2 linked regions of the Ancylothrix sp. D3o genome follow. The protein of the gene in region 2 binds, or shares a complex with, the protein of the main gene of each other region. Links are inferred from orthologs where the notes say so. Each region holds a gene or a part of one and is shown on either strand. Other genes may lie near its edges. The genes, in order: NG798_RS22605 and NG798_RS02530.

Evidence for each region.
Region 1: the proteins of NG798_RS02530 (region 2) and NG798_RS22605 are in contact, whole or in part, in a solved structure (PDB 8RP0), measured with the Escherichia coli proteins. The link is inferred for Ancylothrix sp. D3o from one-to-one orthologs.

Annotation. Positions count from the first base shown.
Region 1 is NZ_JAMXEX010000020.1:1,150-11,908, forward strand. What follows is about bases 2,952-5,653. They hold NG798_RS22605 (aminodeoxychorismate/anthranilate synthase component II), read right to left. Parts: upstream 4,746-5,653; coding sequence 4,158-4,745; downstream 2,952-4,157. Other genes in these bases: NG798_RS22595 (acyltransferase), read left to right, coding at 2,952-3,250; NG798_RS22600 (MBL fold metallo-hydrolase), read right to left, coding at 3,305-4,081; NG798_RS22610 (diacylglycerol kinase family protein), read right to left, coding at 4,812-5,354; ybeY (rRNA maturation RNase YbeY), read right to left, coding at 5,436-5,653. Outside these bases: NG798_RS22570 (hypothetical protein), read left to right, coding at 1-158; NG798_RS28235 (ribbon-helix-helix domain-containing protein), read right to left, coding at 340-537; NG798_RS22575 (hypothetical protein), read left to right, coding at 567-728; NG798_RS22580 (YgiT-type zinc finger protein), read right to left, coding at 773-997; NG798_RS22585 (DUF4258 domain-containing protein), read right to left, coding at 994-1,305; NG798_RS22590 (hypothetical protein), read right to left, coding at 1,451-1,660; more of NG798_RS22595, read left to right, coding at 2,024-2,951; more of ybeY, read right to left, coding at 5,654-5,954; NG798_RS22620 (DUF3285 domain-containing protein), read right to left, coding at 5,968-6,174; NG798_RS22625 (universal stress protein), read left to right, coding at 6,321-6,809; psb30 (photosystem II reaction center protein Ycf12/Psb30), read right to left, coding at 6,969-7,097; NG798_RS22635 (YkgJ family cysteine cluster protein), read left to right, coding at 7,284-7,640; NG798_RS22640 (TMEM165/GDT1 family protein), read left to right, coding at 7,802-8,239; NG798_RS22645 (TMEM165/GDT1 family protein), read left to right, coding at 8,325-8,648; NG798_RS22650 (DUF4149 domain-containing protein), read right to left, coding at 8,733-9,227; NG798_RS22655 (DUF2808 domain-containing protein), read left to right, coding at 9,440-9,862; 7-cyano-7-deazaguanine synthase QueC, read left to right, coding at 9,930-10,613. UniProt on the Escherichia coli protein: Part of a heterodimeric complex that catalyzes the two-step biosynthesis of 4-amino-4-deoxychorismate (ADC), a precursor of p-aminobenzoate (PABA) and tetrahydrofolate.
Region 2 is NZ_JAMXEX010000001.1:591,583-602,586, forward strand. What follows is about bases 312-3,258. They hold NG798_RS02530 (anthranilate synthase component I), read right to left. Parts: upstream 2,587-3,258; coding sequence 1,036-2,586; downstream 312-1,035. Other genes in these bases: gcvP (aminomethyl-transferring glycine dehydrogenase), read left to right, coding at 312-836. Also shown: more of gcvP, read left to right, coding at 1-311; NG798_RS02535 (hypothetical protein), read left to right, coding at 3,397-8,754; NG798_RS02540 (serine/threonine-protein kinase), read left to right, coding at 8,870-10,195; NG798_RS02545 (pentapeptide repeat-containing protein), read left to right, coding at 10,244-11,004. UniProt on the Escherichia coli protein: Part of a heterodimeric complex that catalyzes the two-step biosynthesis of 4-amino-4-deoxychorismate (ADC), a precursor of p-aminobenzoate (PABA) and tetrahydrofolate.

The sequences.
Region 1 (10,759 bases), on a different replicon or contig from region 2:
AACAAAACATGAATGATTCTTTCTTTTCTGCCCTTTGTAAAGCCATTTTTTGCGCTTCATATCAAACAGAGGTAGAGGTAGATGGAACCGTGTATTTTTGGAATTTGAAAAAAGGTTTGTCTGTAACGGAGAGTAATGACATAAGGCTTTGGATCTGACTAAAGATATTCTTTTGGCTATTGATACTGGGCTGGGAATTCTTATGCTTAGTATGTTATAGGCTTTATTGAGAAGACTGTCTCTGATAAACAAAAATTTATTAGCAATTAAAAGTGCTGTAGTGCAGCTTGACTTTTATCAAAGACAAATCTTACTCCATTTATCTCAAGAAGCAAACTTTCAGCTAAAAGACTCATTCCCAGTCTCAGAATTTATTGAGAGATTTGAGGACAAAGACACGGGATTTTGAGCTAAATATTGTTTAAGTGCTGCTCTAAAAATCCAAGAACAGGTAACATCTTTCTCTTGTGCAAGTGTTTTTACCTGCTCAAATAAGTCATCACCCAGGGAAATTGAATGGTTCTTTTTTTTGTACATAGTTGTTTGATTAGGGGAATATATCTATTATGACATTAAATGGTAATTTTGATGAAAGAAGGCTAATTATTAATATGATTGGCGAGTTGAATTTTTGTTGTTTAGAGCGGATTAAGAAAGCTATTGAAGTGGAAATTTTGTTGCGTCAGGAGACGGAAGATTTACCGCCGTCACTGCGTATTGATGGCTAAAAAAAGCTGGTGTTAGACACCAGCTAGACTTGATTTAGTTTGATTTAGTAAGACAAAACTGGTATTTCAATCGTTTTGAGAAACTGGCTGTCTGCCAGCTTTTGTCTCACTCTTTCAACAGTTTGAACATGAAACGTCTCTTCTCCACACCTTTCGCAAACGTGAGCGGGCAAGTTTTCTACTAAAATCATTTTCCCGTCAATATTAAAGATGTGGTCAATGATTTTTTCTGAGATTTCGGTTGAGCCGCAAACGTGACATTGGTTCATAAATTCCTCCTTGAATAGTTATCGCTCCATTCATCCGAGTTGGGCTGATAAAGGGTGATTACCTTTAAAGTACCTAATCGGCGAGATACTTGGATATGTAAAGGTCGGCTGGTACTGGTGAACCCTAGAATTAAACAACTCGGAGAGTATTTGTCATTAGGATAGTCCTCGATAATGACGACATTCTCCCCTGCTTCCTGCATCTCTTTTAAAGAGATGTTCCGGGCTAAGGCTCGCTGGAAAGCGTGGGCGCTCATCTCAAAATCACCGCTCTGTAGATCCACCCGTATTTGTTCAATGGTTTTCATTCGCCAGAAGGGTGTTAATAAGATTCACTTCACTATGCCAGCGGAATGAACCAGGGCGGGGGATGTCGTCGGGGTCGGATTCGTAAATGTAGCACCAGGTTTCGTCAACAACTTGATAGCTTTCAATCAACCCCCAATTAAGTAATCATTCGGCACCGGCTGGTGTGAGTTTAGCTAAAGTTTCACCGGCTACGATGAAGCCTTTACGGTGAAGCCTGTTAGCAGTCTGCCGGTGCATGAATTTGTCACTTTTGCCGATAGGTTTGCCGACGGGGATAAGATAGCATTCGCCACCGAGAAAGGTTTTGAGGGCGGTTTCCTCTGCCGGCGTGAGTTCAATTAATGGAGGTTTCACAGAACACTTCCCCAGGACTGCAAGTCTTCTTCGGCAACCGGCGCGCGCAAAGGTATTAAGTACATTTCGCGGGGCATCTCGAAGAAATGCACGACGTAGACTCAACCATGAAAGGTGAAGTCAATATCGCTGCCGTGTTGATGAGCATTTACATCTCGGTCATTCCACCACATCCCGATGATGATGCCTTGGTTGTAGACGGTAACGCCGTTATCGGGGCTGAGACAATACGCCTCAAACGCTGATCGGGTTCAAGTTTGCCCTGTGATAGCCTCTAAGTCTCAAGGTAGGATTTTAAGGCAAACTTAAGGCACGAGCAAAGAGTGCCGCTCCATTGAAGCATAACCGATTACCCGCACTCGAATGACTCAAAACAATTCAGCCTATCCCAACAGCTTAGACGCATTAGTAACACTGCGAGGTTTTGCCTGCTTAATGGTATTAATCGCTCACAGCGCCGCACCCAGAGAAACCTTATTCTTAGCCGGCTGGGATCTCTCATGGTTACTCTTTAGTGCCGGTGGCGTAGCAGTGCGAATCTTCTTCTGCCTTTCTGGATACCTGATGGGCAAACTTTTTTACACCCAAAAATACACCCTAAATCAAACCGGCATTCTTCACTTCTTCGCCAACCGTGCCCTGCGGGTTTTCCCCCTTTATTATTTTGCCGTCATTGTTCTAAGCTTATTCCTTTACCCCCATATATTCCACCCCCAAAACCTGCAATATTTATTTCGCTTGCTAACCTTCACCTACAATCAAACCTTGCCGGTTGCCTTCAATGGCGCTTTGTGGTCAATTTCTACAGAAGTTCAATTTTATCTCACCGTTCCCTTTATTTTTGCCCTCCTCAACAAACGCTTACTCAAACCAAAATCAATCTTACAACTCAGCCTACTCTTACTCTCAACCTCCATAATTATCCGTTACTTTGGCTGGCAAGAAATTGTTGCCAGAGTTCCCACCTTTCCCCAGCAATTAGGAGAATTTGCCCAACATTATTACACCCCTCTCATAATGAACCTTGATTCATTTTTGTGTGGATTTTTACTCAACCCTTTGATTTTATCTCAGCCCCTCCTACCCAAACATTCCCTCCTTACAAAAGCAAAACAAAGCTTGCCTGACTGGATTTCCCCACACAGCCACAAAACAAAATCAGCCGCTTTTCTCCTCATAATAGGCTTATATTTACTCACAGCCTTTGTCAAATATTACAACCAACCGATTCTCTTAATTCTCGGCCCCGCCGTCAGTTCAATTATTACTTGTTGGTTTATTTTCGCCTTTGAATCTGGCAAACAATATCAACAATCTTCTAAAAATGAAAAACTAACTTGGCAAGCCTGCCGGCGTAACCCCATCAGACTTTTAGAAATCTTTGGAGTATTATCTTATGGAATGTATGTATGGCATTTACCCCTGATAGTTGCCTTTACCCCCATCTTCAATTCTCCCAACCTTCTCCAAGCCTATTTTCAACGACTAATAGCCACAATAATCACCTCAATGCTGATAGCAACCCTAACTTATTTCTGCATAGAAATCCCAGCGGGCCGGTTTAAACTCAAAAGGAGGTTGGGTTGTTAGCGAAGCGACGCAAAGCGCGTTGCAACCAAACCCAACACCAACCCAAAAATGCCCTTAAAACCGATAACTCAACACCGAAATAACCGGCCCAGATTGGGGTAAATCCGCCGCAGAAATGGTCATAGAATCGCTATTAACTTGCCGAACCGAAGAAGAACCAACCAAACTTAAAAACTCATCTACAGCGACAATATCACAAGCATTTGCATCAGCCGCCGCCGTCCGATAATGGGTAGGAATAACCATTTTGGGATTCAGCGTTCGCACAGCCTGCAAAGCCTCCTGGGGATTATAAGCCTTTGGCCCACCACCAACCGGCAACAACAATAAATCAGGCCGGCCCATCAAAATCTGTTGCTCAATTGCTATCGGCGCCGCCGCGCCCCCCAAATGGACAATATTCACCCCCCCTTGAGTCCACTTCCAAGCCACATTAAACCCAAACCGGCGCCCACCTTCGCGGTCATGCGCTAATTGCAGACCTTGAATTTGCTTCCCCTCTAACTGATAAACCCCCGGTTCATAAAGCAAACGAGGATTTCCTGGCAAACCATCTGTAGCACCCTCATCGAGTAACTGCGAACTAATCAACACCAAATTTGCCTCAACTTTTGGGGATCGGTAGCCCGCCGTACAACCCCCAGGCCGAAACGGATTCACCAAAACCCGTTGACCATCCCCGGAAAATAAAAAACAAGTATGACCCAACCATTGCACAGAAAGCGCTCCTCCGGTTTGGGCCATACCACGCTGCCAGCTTGAACTCAAACCCGCTGCTAAACTTGCTAAAAATCCCGTTCCCGCATAGCGGATTAATTTTCTACGTTTCATCATTATTTTGTCAGTTTTCAATTGGTAGGGTGGGCTATACCCACCGGCGGACTATTGACTCCTGACCAATAATAATTTAAAGCCGTTCCAGAAAATTTCTTAACAATTGCTTGCCTGCATCTGTGAGGATACTTTCCGGGTGAAATTGTACACCTTCAATATGGGGATAATCACGATGTCGCACCCCCATAATCGTGCCATCATCTACCCATGCCGTAATTTCCAACACCTCTGGACAAGTATCACGCTCAATAACCAAACTGTGATAGCGTGTAGCGGTAAAAGGCGATTCAATACCTTTAAAAACTCCCGTGCCGGTGTGGTGAATTTGGGAAGTTTTGCCGTGCATCAATTCCGGTGCTCTCACCACATTGCCGCCAAAAACTTGACCAATACTTTGATGCCCCAAACAAACACCAAAAACCGGAATATTTGGCCCTAACTCTCGAATTAAATCCAAAGAAACCCCGGCATCTTCTGGCCGGCCTGGGCCCGGAGAAATCACAACTCCAGCGGCACCAGAGGAGCGAATTTCATCAAGAGTAATTTGGTCATTGCGGTAGACGCGAATTTCCTCAGCCACCGCTAACTCTTGACCAAGTTCGCCTAAATACTGAACCAAATTATAAGTAAAACTATCGTAATTATCAATGACAATAATCAAAATCTGCACTCCTTTTTTTGGGTAATTATGAATTGTAAATGTTTAACAATCACCAATGACCAAAAATTACTTAACCGGCAATCCTTGGATAAACAGAAGCAGAGGCGGCAGCAAAATTGACCCGGCCACCAAAATTGCCGCAAAAGCGGAAACTAAAACTGCTCCTGCGGCACAATCTTTAGCAATTTTAGCGAGTTCGTGGTACGACTGCTGGACAGCCAAATCAACAACCGACTCCAAAGCAGTATTAATTAATTCCATTGCCAATACCGCGCCAATTGTCAAGCCTATCACCGCCATTTCTACATGACTTCGCTGTAAAAAAAACCCTAACCCTATCGCCACACTGCCCAACAAAACATGAATGCGAAAATTGCGTTGAGTGCGGAAAGCATAAACCAAGCCGGCCCAAGCATATTTAAAACTAATCCATAAATTGGGGGCTACTTGCCAAGAACAATCGCGTTTAGTTTTCACCGGCCCAGCGGAGCCATTTTGTTGAGCAGGAGTAGAACTATCTGACGACACCGGCAACAAATTGGGGGGAGAGGAATTTTGACCGGCAGATTTTGGTTTAGAGGGCGGGTTCGGGGGTATATTCGACTTCATAAGCGGCTTTATGATGGATGCCTAAAGGCGGGTAATTAAGGGAACAGATGCTCCGGGGCTTTTTTACTCAACATTTATAACCTATGGGCTGATCAGACCTATCATTTCCAATAAAAGTGCTTGTTGGTTTAACATTTCACTCAAACTGTCTTCATCGGGGTGATCCCAGCCCAACAAATGCAGCAAGCCGTGAGATGCCAGCCATGCAAGTTCAAATTCCAAAGAATGACCGCGTTCGCTGGCTTGGCGGGTGGCTGTATCGACAGAAATCACGATATCCCCTAAATATACTGGCATTTCTGGGGGTGCCGGTGCGAAGTCTTCGACCTCTAAAGCTGCAAAGGCTAAAACATCGGTTGGCTTATCTTGAAAGCGATACTGAGCATTGAGGGCTTGTATTTCGTGATCATCTGTGAGGCGGAGGCTAAGTTCATAGCCTGGTGCCGGTGGGAGATCCTCCTGCAAAAATTCTAGCCAACGCTCAATCCAATTTTGCCAAGATTCAAGGCTGATCTGTGCAGTGGCAAAGCCTTCAAGCAGCTTATTTTCAGCGTACAAATCTTGTATATCTACCTCTACCGGCACCATTAAATCTGCCATAGCTGCTGTTTTCCTAATGCGTTAAATAGGCCAAACCCACCAACACCGCCAGCAGACCGGCTGTTGTCAGAAAAAAATGTTTGAGGGAGGTTGCCCGCTTGCGTACCATATTTCGCATTGCCAGCTTAACGTAACTGGGTTGCGGTTCTGTTTTGGTATCTGTGGGGGTGTTTTCAGCCGGTGGAACTGAAATAGGAGTTTGGGAGGAAAAATCACTCATAGCAATACAATGGGGGAAATGCGTTAATTTATGCGCGGGGTTTTTGTACCGCAAACATTCTTAACATAACACCTAAAATTTTACTTTCTTTGTCGCTTTATGCCGCAAGTTCTTGACCGACTAAATTAGCCACAGGAGAAAAAACTATGAGTTTTACAAAAATATTGGTTGCCCTTGACCGCTCATCCCAAGCACCGGCAGTCTTTGAAAGAGCCTTGAATATCGCTCAAAAAGACAATGCGAGTTTGTTGGTGTTTCACTGTTTGAGTTGGCAAAAAGAAGGCGAAATTGCGCCGCTGATGGGTACTGGGATGGGTCTTGATCCGGCCAGTTCGCGGATGGTGCGCTCAATGCAGCAGGAAGTGATAGACCACGAATCAAACCAAGTGCGTGAATGGTTGCAAAGTTATTCGGATAAAGCGTCTCAAGGCGGGGTTTCCGCAGAGTTTCATTACAAAGTGGGGGAAACTTCGGCGAGTATTTGCGATATGGCTCATAGCTGGGGGGCTGATTTAATTGTGATGGGCCGGCGGGGTCTTAGGGGGATTAGTGAAATTTTGATGGGGAGTGTGAGTAACCAGGTGGTTCATAATGCCGGTTGTTCGGTGTTGATTGTCCAGGGAAACTCAGCTTGAAGGGGATGGGGGGATGGGGGAATGGGGGCGCTCATGTTGCCTGCTCCACGGTGGGGCAGGCAACATGAGCGCCTCCCCACTTCCTCACCACCCCACCACCAAAAAAAAATTCCCCCCTTCCCTGGTAAGAAAGGAGGGCTGGGGGGTGAGAGTTTTTATTTACAGGTCGCCGCCGCGAGCAGCCAGCAAAAGGATCACCACCGGCCCAGACAACCCAATCAACGCGACAAAGGCGAGTTGCACCAGGGGCTCCCAGTTGACATTCCCTAAATTTGATAAAAAGTCCATTTTTCCTCCCGACTGAACCCAACTTTGTTGGTGACTTAGCTTAAAAAAATCCGTAATTGATTTTACCTGGTTAGTTCTCATTTTTTTTATGTTAGTTTACAAAACTCTATAAAACGCAATCTGAAATGGCCCCTTACACCTGCTAATCTCAAGAAGCCCGATCTGCGTGAAGCGCGAATTTTAATGATGGCCACTTGGCTTTGTGTGAAGCAGTGCGGGGCGTGTTGTTATCTCGATCCCAGCGAACGCCCTGACCTTGATGAGTATTTATCCCCTGACGAACTCCAGGTTTATTTAAGTTTGGTGGGGGAAAATGGCTGGTGTGTTAACTTTGATGCTGCAACACGAGAGTGCCGCATTTATGATACCCGGCCTCGGTTTTGCCGTGTAGAAACGGATGTGTTTAAAGAGTTATACGATGTGCCGCCAGAGGAGTTAAATGAGTTTGCGATTGACTGTTGCCGTGAACACATCGGCGATATGTATGGTGAGCAAAGTTTGGAAATGATTCGATTTAACTCTGCGGTGGGAATTGGCAATTGAGTAGGGGCGGGTTCCCTGGCCTATCTGTGCTGTAGATTATGGTTCTGGGTAAACTCGCCCTTACTTGTCGGACGATTTGCGGTTAGGTTGTCTTGACTGGCTTGATTTTTGGCTCTTTTATGAGAAAATGAAAGAAATATGAAAAGTTACCAGTGAGCCAAATGTCTGTAAATCTCTTGTCGGCATCAAAGTCTGAGGTTACGGAACTCGAAGCCTCTCAACGGTCAAGCGAGGTGGTATTTGAGGAATATTCTTACACACCCGAAATCATTGATGTGCCAGCCGAGCAGAAAAATTCTCAGCAGGTATTGGCTGACAAGAAGTTGCCGGTGTCTGTGTTTGGCTCTACGTTTTTAACGATTTTTTTGGCGGAACTTGGCGATAAAACTCAGGTGACAACGCTTTTGATGAGTGCTGAGTCTCATGCGCCTTGGATGGTTTTTGCCGGTGCGGGTACGGCTTTGGTGGCTACGAGTTTGATAGGGGTTTTGTTGGGTCAATGGTTGGCTAAATGGGTTTCTCCGAAAACTCTGGAAACTGGTGCGGGTATTACGATGCTGATTATTTCTGCTCTGGTTTTTGTGGATGTTTTGAGTTAGTTGTTATTCCTGCTTTGTTCTTAACAATACGGATGACTCTTGACGTTTGATAAATCACAAATGACTATTGACGAATAAAAAAATTATGGACTGGCAACTTATTGGTTTAAGTTTTATTACTGTTTTTCTCTCGGAGTTGGGAGATAAAAGTCAAATTGCGGCGATAGCAATTAGTGGGAGTTCTAAGTCTCCGAGGGCTGTTTTTTTGGGGACTGCTGGTGCTTTGTTGTTGGCGAGTTTTTTGGGGGTTTTGCTGGGGGAAAGTGTGGCTCAATTGTTCCCGGCTCGTTTTGTTAAACTTTGCGCGGCGGTTGGTTTTGCGGTGATGGGGGTGCGTTTGTTGTGGTTTCGCAATGCGGCTGAGGAGGGGGTTTCTTCTGTTGAAGATGGTGGTGAGCCTTTGGTTTAATTTAAAATGTCAAAACCCCGGTTTCTAAGAGGAAACTGGGGTTTTTTTTGTAGATGCTTGAGGACGCGCTTGGTTTGCAATAATTTAGGCTTTGCGTAAACCGAGGTTAAGTAGGGCACCGCCTGCGATGATTTTTAGTAGCTCTAATGTCCAGTAGCTTTGGTGCATTAAATTCATTCCCGTTGGTACGGTGGCGGGTTCAAATAAGTTTAACTGCATTCCCATTCCGCTCATGGTGGGGGTGAGGGCGTAGGTGTCGATTAAGGTTATGGTGAGCAGGAGCAGGGATATAATGATTGCTGGATTGCCCCAATTGCTGCGGAAAGTTTGAGTATTTTTTACTACTAAACAGCCGGTGATAATTAAGGCTGCACACAATAATTCGATGCGGTTAAATATCCAGAAAATTGAATATCCTGCTGTGGCAAAGCTTGGTTGTGCCATCATGCCGGCGGCAAATAAGCTGGGCATAATGACGAAATCGACGATAAAGCTAGCACTGAGCCAGAAGGCTAGGGCATATATAACGACGGCTTGCCATTGGTTTTGTTTTGAGTCTACTTGTGAAAAGGCTGTCATTTTTTTATCCTCTTTTTGCCTTGTCTTTACTTTAGCAAATGTCTGCTGTAATAAATATGAAATATTTTTAAGTTTTTGCCATAAAAACTTTATAATTTGGGTGGTGAAATCTCTACAGGGGGAAATGCAAAGTTTTGTTGCTTTTGGCGAAATTTAAGTAAAGAAAATGCTATAAGTGAGGCGAAATTGCCGTTCGTATTGAGCGGGAGGCGATGAGTTTGAATGCTCTGCAATTGAAAGGCAGCTTTTTAGGTTTTACGCTGAGTGTTCCAGCGGATGCCGGTGAGGCTCTGCAACGGGTGACGATTGCTCAAGGGGAAGGCGCGGAAAGAATTCGCTATGATTTGGAGGATACGCGGGCTTTTCGGGGGAGGCGGGATGATTTGGGGCGGGAATTGCGTTTAGGAAAGGCTACAGAGGAGGGGGAGGCTGGTAGTGTTTCGGTGGTGTTCTCAGAGCCGGTGGAGCCTGGTAATATGGTGACGATTGCTTTGCGGCCTTACCAAAATCCGCGTTATGAGGGGGTTTATTTGTTTGGGGTGACGGCGTTTCCAAAGGGTGAAAAGGCTTTTGGTCAGTTTTTGGGTTTTGGCCGGTTTCATTTTTATAGTGCGGTTGATGCTGGGTTTTGGTAATTTGTTAATTGTCAGAGCAGTAATTATTAATTTCTAAGGCACAGTAAGCAATCATCAGTTTTTAATTATGAAGGCAGTTATTTTGTTATCGGGTGGTTTGGATTCTTCGACGGTTTTGTATCAAGCAAAAGCTGATGGTTGTGAGTGTTATGCGATTTCTTTTGATTATCAACAACGTCACCGGCGGGAGTTGAATTCGGCGCGGTTTGTTGCTGAAAAGGCGGGGGTTTTGGCGCATCAAGTTGTGAGTTTTGATTTGCGGTTGTGGGGTGGTTCGGCGCTGACGGATGATAAAATAGATGTGCCGGTGGAGCGGTCTTTGGGGGAGATGTCGGCGAAGATTCCGGTGACTTATGTGCCGGCTCGTAATACAATTTTTTTAAGTTTTGCTTTGGCTTATGCGGAGACAATTGGGGCCAAAAAAGTTTATATTGGGGTGAATGCTTTGGATTATTCGGGTTATCCTGATTGCCGGCCTGATTATATTGAGGCTATGCAGGAGGTGTTTCGTTTGGGTACGAAAGAAGGTAGGGAAGGGGAGAAAATTGAGATTGTTGCGCCTTTGATTGATTTGAAAAAAACTGAGATTATTGAGTTAGGAAATAAGTTAGGGGTGCCTTGGGAAAAAACGTGGTCTTGTTATGCGGGGGATGATGTGGCGTGTGGGGTTTGTGATTCTTGCTCTTTGCGTTTGGCGGCTTTTGATGAGTTGGGTTTGAATGATCCTTTGCCTTATGCGAGAGTTGGGTAAGAGGGGCAGCAGGCCCAGGCTTTTTGGGGGGAAGGGTGAGGTTTGAGGGGGCCGGTGTAAAGAATGGTTAAGATGATTTGGCCCCAATTTTATTTGGGACTATTGGTAGAAGATATTGTTTGGGTGAATTGAGGAATAATGTTTTT
Region 2 (11,004 bases):
CAAATATGAATGCACAGGTTGGTTTATGCCGGCCTGGTGATTTTGGGGCGGATGTTTGCCACCTCAATTTACACAAAACTTTCTGCATTCCGCATGGTGGTGGCGGGCCCGGAATGGGGCCCATTGGCGTTGCCGAACATTTGCTGCCTTTTCTACCCGGACATTCAGTGGTGAAATTAGGCGAAAAAGCAAATATTGGGGCTGTTTCTGCGGCACCTTGGGGAAGTGCAAGTATTTTGCCGATATCTTGGATGTATATCGCCATGATGGGGGGAGAGGCGTTAACTCATGCCACTAAAATTGCAATTTTGAATGCAAATTATATGGCTCGCCGGCTGGCAGATTATTACCCTGTTTTGTACAAGGGAAATGGCGGTTTTGTTGCTCACGAGTGTATTTTAGATTTGCGGGGAGTCAAAAAATCTGCCGGAATTGAAGTCGAAGATATTGCGAAACGATTGATGGATTATGGATTTCATGCACCAACGGTTTCTTGGCCGGTTGCCGGTACCGTAATGGTGGAACCAACCGAAAGCGAATCCCTCGAAGAATTGGATCGTTTTTGTGATGCCATGATTGCAATTCGTGAAGAAATTAGCGAGATAGAAAGCGGCACAATTAATGCCGAAAATAACACGCTGAAAAATGCACCCCATACGGCAGAAAGCTTGATGTTTTCTGAGTGGAACCGGCCTTATTCTCGTGAACAAGCAGCCTATCCCGCACCTTGGACGCGAGAATATAAATTCTGGCCGGCTGTAGGACGAATTGATAATGCTTTTGGTGACAGAAATTTTGTTTGCTCTTGTTTGCCAATGGAGGCTTATTCGAGTTAACTAAACCCCTAGACATTGTGGGGCCGGCATCTTGCCGGCCTCCTCTTCAAAAAAGCAAAGTACCGCCTCAAAGACGTAAGGCGCGGAACGTCTCTACATCTGCATTTATCTGCGTAGCGCTACGCGCGGCTACGCCTAACATCTGCGGTTCAAAAAACCCCCCAACAATCGGTGGTATAAACACCTAAATATCGCTAGATTAATCCCCAATAAAACCGGCCTCCTTTCCCTGAAAAACTTTCGCCAACTGCAAAGCATTAAGTTGAGCTTGCGCTTTTTGTAACGACTCACGCCACTCTTTTTCAGGCTCACTATCCGCCACAATACCGGCCCCAACTTGCCCCCAAACCATAGCCTTTTCAGAATTGGCATTTTTGCTATATAAAAGCGTCCGAATAAAAATATTTAAATCCAGGTTTCCCCGCCAGTCTAAATACCCACAGGAACCATAAAACAAATTACGCTTCACCGGCTCCAATTCTTCGATAATTTCCATACAGCGCACCTTCGGACAGCCGGTAATCGTACCCCCCGGAAACACACCCTTAATTAAATCAATTGCATCATAATTTTCTCCCAAAGTCCCCACCACATTACTAACCAAGTGCATCACATGACTGTAACGTTCAATTGTCAAAAACTCATCAACTTTCACAGACCCCCACTCGCAAACTCTGCCAATATCATTACGCTCTAAATCAACTAACATAATATGCTCAGCACGTTCTTTAATATTACTCAGCAACTCTTGCGCTAAAGCCTCATCCTGTGGGGGTGTTGTCCCCCGCGCTCGCGTGCCGGCAATCGGTCGAGTTTGTACTTTATTTCCCCTTAATTCAATTAATCTTTCAGGAGAACAGCTAATAATTGCCCCCCAGGGAGTTTGCCAATAACTTGCAAACGGAGACGGATTAATATGTTGCAAAGCTTGATAAATTGCCCAGCTATCAAAACTCGTTTGCGTCTCAAACCGCAAAGACAAATTTGTTTGAAAAATATCTCCCGCTTGAATATATTTTTTAGCTTGTCGCACCGCCGCTTCATAGTCCGCCTGCGACATTTGAAAAATTGGCTGATCCGCTGTTTCGTCAGGCTTTGATGTTAAGAAGACAGCTTTTTCTTGCACTTCTTCCAGCCGTTTTTCCATAACATCAAGCTCAGCAACCTCGTTCGCCGCTAACCACAACACTTGCTCTTGATGATCCAGCACTGCAAAACATTCGGGCTCGTACCAATACGCCACAGGAAAAGGCAAAGGATCGGCGTTAATTTGGGGTAATTTTTCAATTTCCCAAGCCAAATCATAACCCAACCATCCCAACCACCCACCGGTAAAAGGCAAGTCTGGAGGCAAAATTGATGGCGTTTCCGGGGGGTTTTGAGAAGAGAAAAGCCGGCGTAAAAAAGGCAAAATTTCACCGATGGCCGGTGTCCATACTTGCCACCTCCCGTCAACACAGCGAGGCGAACCGGCACAAATCGAATATCTTGATAACGTGCTTTGATCAGGCGTATTTGGACTTTCTAAAAGTGTGGCTATATTATGGTTTGTAGCATTTAAAAATAAAGCTTGAAAAATTTGTGAACCACTGCGGGAATTTAAAGGCAGTTTTCGCCAGTGCAAAGCCGAAACAGTCTGCCGAATTGATAGCTTTTCATTTAATAAATCACTGCTCAGCATTGCCTTAATTCCTAAACCATGAAAAAAGCTTGTTCTTTTTTGACCAAATCGACCCGCAATGTTAGCCATTGTTGGTTTTATTGCCGACTCAACCCAAAAAAGCCCCTGTACAGCTAATGGTACAGGAGCATAGGGTATTTTACGCTATCCGGTGCCGGTCTGTAGCTCATCTCATTGCTCACACCGGCTCAGCTACTTTTTTATACCCTTAGATAGATTGTCTTAAAAGCTTGTGTTCTGATAATACGAAAAAGCCCAGACTAGGGAGCGCCGGCTTGGCGTCAAATTCGACACTATTTTATAGTGTGCTTAGAACCCCCAAACAGACCAAAGCCCAACTAAGGTAACCAATGTGGCTTCTGGGAACAAACAATAAACACCCCCGTCTTAAAATTTGGGTTTCAGGAAATTTAGATAAGATTTTCTGAAATTCAGCCAAAATCAATGCTCAATAGTCAGTGCCCATTAGACGGAAGATTCCAGACACATTTATAGTCTAAAACTTCCGATCTTAACCGACGCTATACCGCGTCAAGGTACTGTTTTTTTTTGACATTTTTCAGAATTTTGGCGGCGGATAGTTACCTGTTTTATTCGCTAAGATTGAAAAAAATTCCGTAAACTTACTGATGTTTTTTCAATCAAAATCAATTACAACTAAAGAAGGTTGTTTTTGAAATATTTTTCGATTTAGGGTGTAATTAACTAAATGTATTTCCTTTTTTCTTCCAAGCTTTTGCGCCCCCTTTAACACCTCAAATAAGGTGAAGCTAATCTAAATTAGCTAGAAAGGTGTTGCTTAGACAATGGGTAAGCAAAAAAACCATCAATTTTGTTTCCGAAAAAAATCAGTTTGTTTAATTTTTTGCAGAGGATTTTATGGCCACTAACGTAACAACTACTATCGACCCCCTAACTGGCGCTCCCTTGGCAACTGAAACAGAAGTAATTACTACCGAGCCAATCGTCAAAACAGAAGTAATTACTAGCGAGCCAATCGTCAAAACAGAAGTAATTACTACCGAGCCAATCGTCGAAACAGAAACAACTACTACCGAGCCAATCGTCGAAACAGAAGCAAATACTAGCGATATAATCGTCCAACCAGAAGTACCTACTAACGATCTAATCTTTCAAACTCAAGCTATAGACAACATCAACCCCGACGGAAGCACCCCAACGGGAGAGATGACAATCACCAGCACAGCCGCAGAAATGCAAGCAGGCAGCGGCATGAAAGGTGGCAGCGGCAGCGGTATGAAAGGCGGCAGCGGCAGCGGTATGAAAGGCGGCAGCGGCAAAATCAAAATCGACACCGGCAAACCCAACAAAGCCAACAACGACTACGCCATCACCTGCGAACAACCAAAAGTAAAATACTGCCGAGAAAACTACAGCGAATTGCTGGTTGAATTTTACGGAGTCGGTAGCGTAGAGGAACTCAGCGACAGCCAAATTATTGAATATTTGCAAGGAGAAGGCCGGTTTACCACCGTCATCGGCTTACTTGATGTCACCCTTTATAAACTGTCAAACATTGACCTGCAAGAAGCCGGTTTAACAGACGAACAACTCGTTGAACACTTTGTTAATCATGGTCAATTTGAAGAGCGCACTTTTTCCCTCGTTGTTAACCTAGACATTTATCGCCTCCTCAACAAAGATTTGTCTGGGATGACATCCGACAAAGCCCTTGAACACCTAATGAAAAATGGTGTCAAAGAAGGCCGGCCATTGTCACCCTTTATTGACCTTCAATTTTACGTCAAAGAAAATAAAGACCTCGCCGGCATGACCAATGAACAGGCACTCCAACACCTGCTCAATCACGGCTTCGCAGAAAACCGGCGCTTCTCGCAAATTTGCGACATCAACTTTTACCGAGAAAATCACTCGGACTTGGGCAGCATGAGCGCCCAAGAAGCCCTCATACACTTGGTGAAATACGGCTTAGAAGAAGAGCGCCAATTCTCAGCCTTTATTAACCTCACACATTACCGCAAAGTCCACGCAGACCTATCGGGAATGACCGCCTTTGAAGCTCTCCATCACTTCATGGAATATGGCCTCAAAGAAGCGCGTAGTTTTTCTCCATTAATCGACTTCAAAGCCTACATCCAAACTAACGCCCAAACCCTCTTAAGCGTCTTCAACGTTGAGTCTATCGAAAGCCTCGACTTGGCAAAAGTTTTTGAATTTATGACCGGCGCCGGTTTGCAACAAGGTATTTCTCCCTCCACGATTGTCAGCATCGACTTCTTCACCGGCGGCACCGGCACAGACACCATGACCGGCGGCACCGGCACAGACACCATGACCGGCGACAGTGGTAGCATGACCGGCGACAGCGGTAGCATGACCAGCGACAGCGGTAGCATGACCAGCGACAGCGGTAGCATGACCAGCGACAGCGGTAGCATGACCAGCGACAGCGGCACCGACGACACCGGCACCGACGACGGCGGCACCGACGATATCGGCACAGACACCCTGCCTGGTGGTGGCGGCACAGACACCCTGCCCGGTGGCGGCGGCACAGACACCCTGCCTGGTGGTGGCGGCACAGACACCCTGCCTGGTGGTGGCGACGGCGAACCCATACCGCCGGTATCGCAAGCCACTCCCTACATAAACATCGGTTTCGTTATTTCCGCCAACCTAGAAATACTCAAAGCCCAATTCCCCACCCTTGACCTCGAAAACCCGGAAAACCTGACTCAAGAACAACTCGATCAAATTCAAGCTTACGCAGAAGAAGAAGAACTCAATCCTGCACCGTTTGTTGATGTCAGCCACATTGAAAGCAAACTCACAGACAACGGCATTCGTGCCAAACTTATCGAGGCCGGTTTCACCGAAGCAGAAATTGAAAGTTTCACTTCCGAACAAGCCTCCGAAGCCTTACTACAAATAGGTGAAAGTCCGAGTCGGTTAATTAGCTTTGACTTCCTGCTCAAACAAAACCCCGAACTCGAAACAAAATTCACCGTCAACGGCACCGTAGACTACAAAGCCTTATTTGAATTCGTCAACCAAGAAGGCGCAAAAGAAGGCTATAGCCTCTCCGCATTCTTCAAACCCTCCGGCTTCAAAGCCAAGCACAGCAAAGAACTTGCGGATCACCTGAGCGGAAAATTTGGTGTCACAGTAGACAGCCTCAAAGATAGCGCCAAAGTCAGCGACAAACAAGTGCTAGATGCCGCCGATGACTCAGAAGGCCGCATCGTCAATATTGAGTACGGCTTCTATAAATACGCCGTTCAACTTGCCCAATTCTATCAAACAGAACTAGCCCTGCAAGAAAGCGAATTAACCCTTTCTAACAGCGCCAACCTCGTCGTCAAAATCAAAGCCGCCATCACCGCCGGCACCCTCGACATCGCCGCCATAGAAAAATTCATGTTGGTGTCAGCATCCGACAAAGAATTTGGCACTTGCGAGGTCAATTTCAAAGGACTTATCAAAGACGAAACCATCAAGCTCAAACTCAAAGCTCACTTCTTTGGTAGCGAAACCGTCGCTGATACCGAACTAGAAGGACTCAGCGAAAAACAAATCAAAGAATTTCTCAGCGACAAAGCCTTTGAACTCAAACTCGACCTGAGCCAATACGTTGATGTCGGCTTCTTCAAAGCACAATACGCAGTCCAACTCAAAAACTTCTTCAAACTCGACGACACCACTCTGGCCAGCTTCGATGCCAACAAAATCGCCCGCTTTTTCTTAGATGAAAGCAGCGTTGACATTGACCAAAACTGGATCACCAAGAAATACGGCGAACAAACCACCGCAGAAGGCAAGAAAATCAAAGACCTAGACGATAAAGAACTCAAACTTTATGCTCTGGGCGAAGGATTCGGAACAATCAAGCTATCTGGCTTCAAACTTGACGATATCAAAGTCAAACTTTCCTCTGATGCCAACTACGCCACTCTCAAAACCGAGCTATTAGCAGCCTATGGTGCCACAGCCCTCGAAGAAGTTACCGACGGACAAATAACAGCCTTTATTAAAGGCAACGGTCTGAAGAAAGGACTGGTCAAAAAAGTTGAAGACTTCCTAGATGCCGAAGTCATTACCGAGCTCAAAACCCTCTATAAAAACGAACTGGCTGCGGCCTTTGGAATTGATCTCACCACCAATCCCACCGGCGTCGATACCCTCAGCGCCAGCCTTGTTTTTGACTTCAAACATGGCGGTTTCTCGGAATACTTAGACCTCGATTTCTTCAAAGAATTTGCCAAGACATCGAGCTTACTCAATACTGCCGGTGTTGCAGTCGCCACCTTAACCGATGCTGAACTGCTTAACTACGTCTACACCGAACTTGTCAATCAAGCAGATTTCAGTGTTGATAAACTCTCTGCAATTAAGGTAGAAGCCTTTATCGCCGTCCAAGCAAATGCTGACGCACTCAAAGAATTCTTTGGTGTCGAAGATGTCTCGACAATCGATGTCAAAGCAGTGCAAGATTTCATCCTCACGGAAGCCAAAGAACTTGGTTTGACGGTTGATGCTTCGGTGATTGATGTCCAATATATGCGGGCAACATTTGCCGCCGCCATTGCCGCTTCTCTGAACTTAACCGCTGAGCAAGTTGCTACCGATACCACTGCGGTAACAGACCAACAAATTATCGACTGGTGCGGCACAAACTCCGCAAAAGTTGATACTGATTACATCAGCAGCCAAATCGAAGGTTGGATCGAAGGCGGACAATTAACTGCCGCTGAAGTTGCCGGTTTCTTAGCTGTAGATGCTGCAACATTTGACATCACCAAACTCACCGAGAAGCAAATCATTGACTTGAGTTTCAAAGCCGAATTCAAGACATTACTTGAAACCAAGACTCTTGAATTAGATACCTCAGCAATTGATATCGATGCCTTTATTGAGGCGAACGCCATCAAACTTGCTGATTACTATATAGCTTTAGAAGCTGAAGGCACCGATGACGGCGCAGACGATGGCGTAGACGATGGCACCGATGACGGCGCAGACGATGGCCTAGACGATGGCACCGATGACGGCGTAGACGATGGCCTAGACGATGGCACCGATGACGGCGTAGACGATGGCCTAGACGATGGCACCGGCACACCAATGACCGATGAGGAAAAAATCGCCTTCGCCAAAACGCTATCTGTCCAGCAAGTTATCGACTACATGGGTCACGCCTGGGTAACAGAAGGACTCGATGTCACAGAATTTGTAAACGTTGATTATCTGCGAGCAGAATTCGCAGTAGACCTCGCCAAACACTTCGATGTTTCTATCGATATTGTCAAAGACACCACCCAATTTACCGACGAACTTGTTCTCGACTTTACATTAGGTGGCTTGTCCAAATATATCGACAAAGAATACCTTGAAGAAACAAAATCAATCACCGGCGAAGCTGACTGGCAAATTATCAAAGTTGCCTACGACCAAGACTTAAAAGCTGCCGATGTATCAACCTTTGATGTCGAGACTTATTCTAAGACTTTCCTCAAAGAAATCGCTGAAGCTTTGAAGATTCCTTACGGACAACTCAAGAAACTTGACAAAGAAGAAATTGCCAAGATCCAAGAGTTTGCCTTCAGTGAAGAAGGGTTGCAACTTGCAGAAAATGAAGCGGTTCTCGAAACCACCTACAAAACCGATTACTTCCGTAATCAAGAAGAAGTTGCGGCTAACTTCAATGCCGAAAACGCTTACACCGACAAACCCGAAGCTACCCAGGAATACATGGCGCAAGCTGCTGAGGAAGGTTTAGAAACTTCTGAGGTGATTGATCAAGAGTGGTATCGAACTACCTACGCTGATGATCTGGAAACCAACCAAGCAACCATCGATAAAAATGGCGATGCTCAAATTGATGAAGCCGAACTCAATGACTACATCACCGGCGAAGGTTTGGAGAAAGGAAACAACCCCTCTCAAGCTGTTGACTTCCAGAAATATCGCACCGATTATGCACAAGACTTGCTGACAGAATATAGTGCCACATCAATTGATCAAGTAACCTACGAACAAACCCTAAACTTTATGATGACAACAGGGATAGAAAAAGGTTACTCAACCTCAACGAAGATCATGGATCTTGCTCAGTATGAACAGCAGTACGGTGCAGAGATGGCGAAACAGTTAGGCGTGCAAGTAGGTACCGATTTCTCCTACCAGCAAACCTACGAATTTTCTCTCACTATCGGCGTTCAAATTGGCATCAACCCCTACACCACACCCACCGTGTAATGCCAACTCTCTCAATTTTTGAGAGATAATGTAGGGGCACAGGACTAGCTTTAAAAACCCGGTTTCTTCAAGAAACCGGGTTTTTGCCTAAGTTGAATCTAAAATCTAAAATCCTATGAATTGGGAAACCGGAACTAGCCTACAATCTGGAAAATATCTGATCCAAAAAATATTAGGCCAAGGAGGCTTTGGCATCACTTATCTCGCCAAAGAAACTGCTACCGGCTCATTGGTTGCTATCAAAACCCTCAACGAAAAAGTCAGAAAGAGACCGGACTTTATCCAATGTCAGCAAGATTTTTTGAATGAAGCCCTGCGACTGGCAAAATGCTCTCATCCGTATATTGTAGAGGTGCATGAGCTAATTTTTGAAGAGCCGGTTTGGTGTGTAGTGATGGAATATATCAACGGCATTGATGTAGCAAGTTTGATTCAAGAAGAAGGCATTTTATCCGAATTTCAAGCTTTAGTTTATATTGGGCAAATTGCACAAGCTTTAATATTTGTTCATCATCAAGGGATTCTCCACCGCGATGTTAAACCTCTCAATATTTTAATCACCAACAATCGCACAGAAGCTCGATTAATTGATTTTGGCCTTGCTCGTAAATTTACACCGAATTTAACCCAAACTCATACAGAATATACTTCCGAAGGATTTTCGCCGCTCGAACAATATGATAAACGTGCTCTACGCGGTGCCTATACCGATGTTTATGGTTTAGCCGCCACACTTTATGGAATGCTAACCGGCAAAGCACCTAAACCCGCTCTCAAGCGATATCGCAGCTTTTCTCAATATCAAGAAGACCCTTTAGTTCCTCCAAAAAAACTCAATCATTTAATATCTCAACAAGTTAACGATGCCATCCTTAAAGGCATGGCTTTAGAACCTCAAAATCGTCCTAACTCGATTTCAAATTGGTTAAAATTGTTAGACTTAGATATAAAATTTAACCCTAATTATGCAGTTCAAGAAATGCCGGCCCTACCAACAGCAGAATGGAGTTCAGCCACCGGCATAGATTACTCAAAATTACGCGACTTATTAGCAGCCGGCAATTGGCAAGAAGCCGACCGAGAAACCGGCAACCTCATGCTATTAATTTGCGGCAGAGAAAAAGAAGGAAAACTGAATATAGACGACTTGCAAAATTTTCCTCAGCGAGACTTACTAACGCTTGATAATTTGTGGAGAGAATACAGTCTAGGACGGTTCGGGTTTAGCATCCAAGGCAAACTTTGGCAAAAAATTAACGGAAAATATGAAGATTTTTGTAACTTAATTGGATGGCGAAAAAAATTCGCTACCCTGCCTTACAATCAACTCATATTTAATATTACAGCCCCCCAAGGACATTTACCCACATGGGGCCGGCGCGGTCAATTATGGCCTCATTTAGCCGCAAAAATTCTTGATTTGCTCAAGGACGAAGACTAATCACAAATCACTAAACTAAAATGGTAGAAACGCAATCAAAGCTGAGCTATGACACCGGAACCAAACCTTAGAGATTCCAAAACAACCCCCGAACATACCAACGGTGCCACACCCATCACACCATCACCACCGGCACCGCCAGCCCCCCCCGAACCCCCGCAAAATACACAAATTACCCTGACTTCCCAAACCCCCCAAAGCGTTTGGAAAGCCAACCCCATCTATGTTGTGATCGCGGCACTTGCCACTATGGGTGCCGGTTTACTGCTAAATAACAGCTTAATAGGAATCGCCGGCGCTTTCATTACACTTGTCGTTTCTCTATTAATTCTGTTGCCTTGGTTTATCTCTTTTTTAGATACCTATATACCCCTAGTAGATCGCCTCAGAATTTTTGCCGCTTTGGCTATTATCTCTGCTCTTTTAGGCTTATTTAGATTTTTTGGAATCTACAAAAAGCTGACAATTTTGGCAAATCAAATTCACTGGGATGCCTTTGGAAGCTTAGCAGAATGGACAGGAGCAGTAGGGCAAATTTTTATTGCAATTTTAGCCGTTTATATTGCTTGGCAACAATACGTTATTTCCCGCGACCTCACCTTAGAACAAAACCGCCTCACCAGCCAACAAAATATCCTCACCCAACAGCAAACAATTGATGCCTATTTTCAAGGCATTTCTGATTTAGCCTTAGATGACGAAGGCTTATTAGAAGATTGGCCGCAAGAACGCTCATTTTGTGAAGGACGCACCGCCGCAATTCTTGCTAGTGTCGATGCTGCCGGGAAAGCGAAAGTTTTACGATTTTT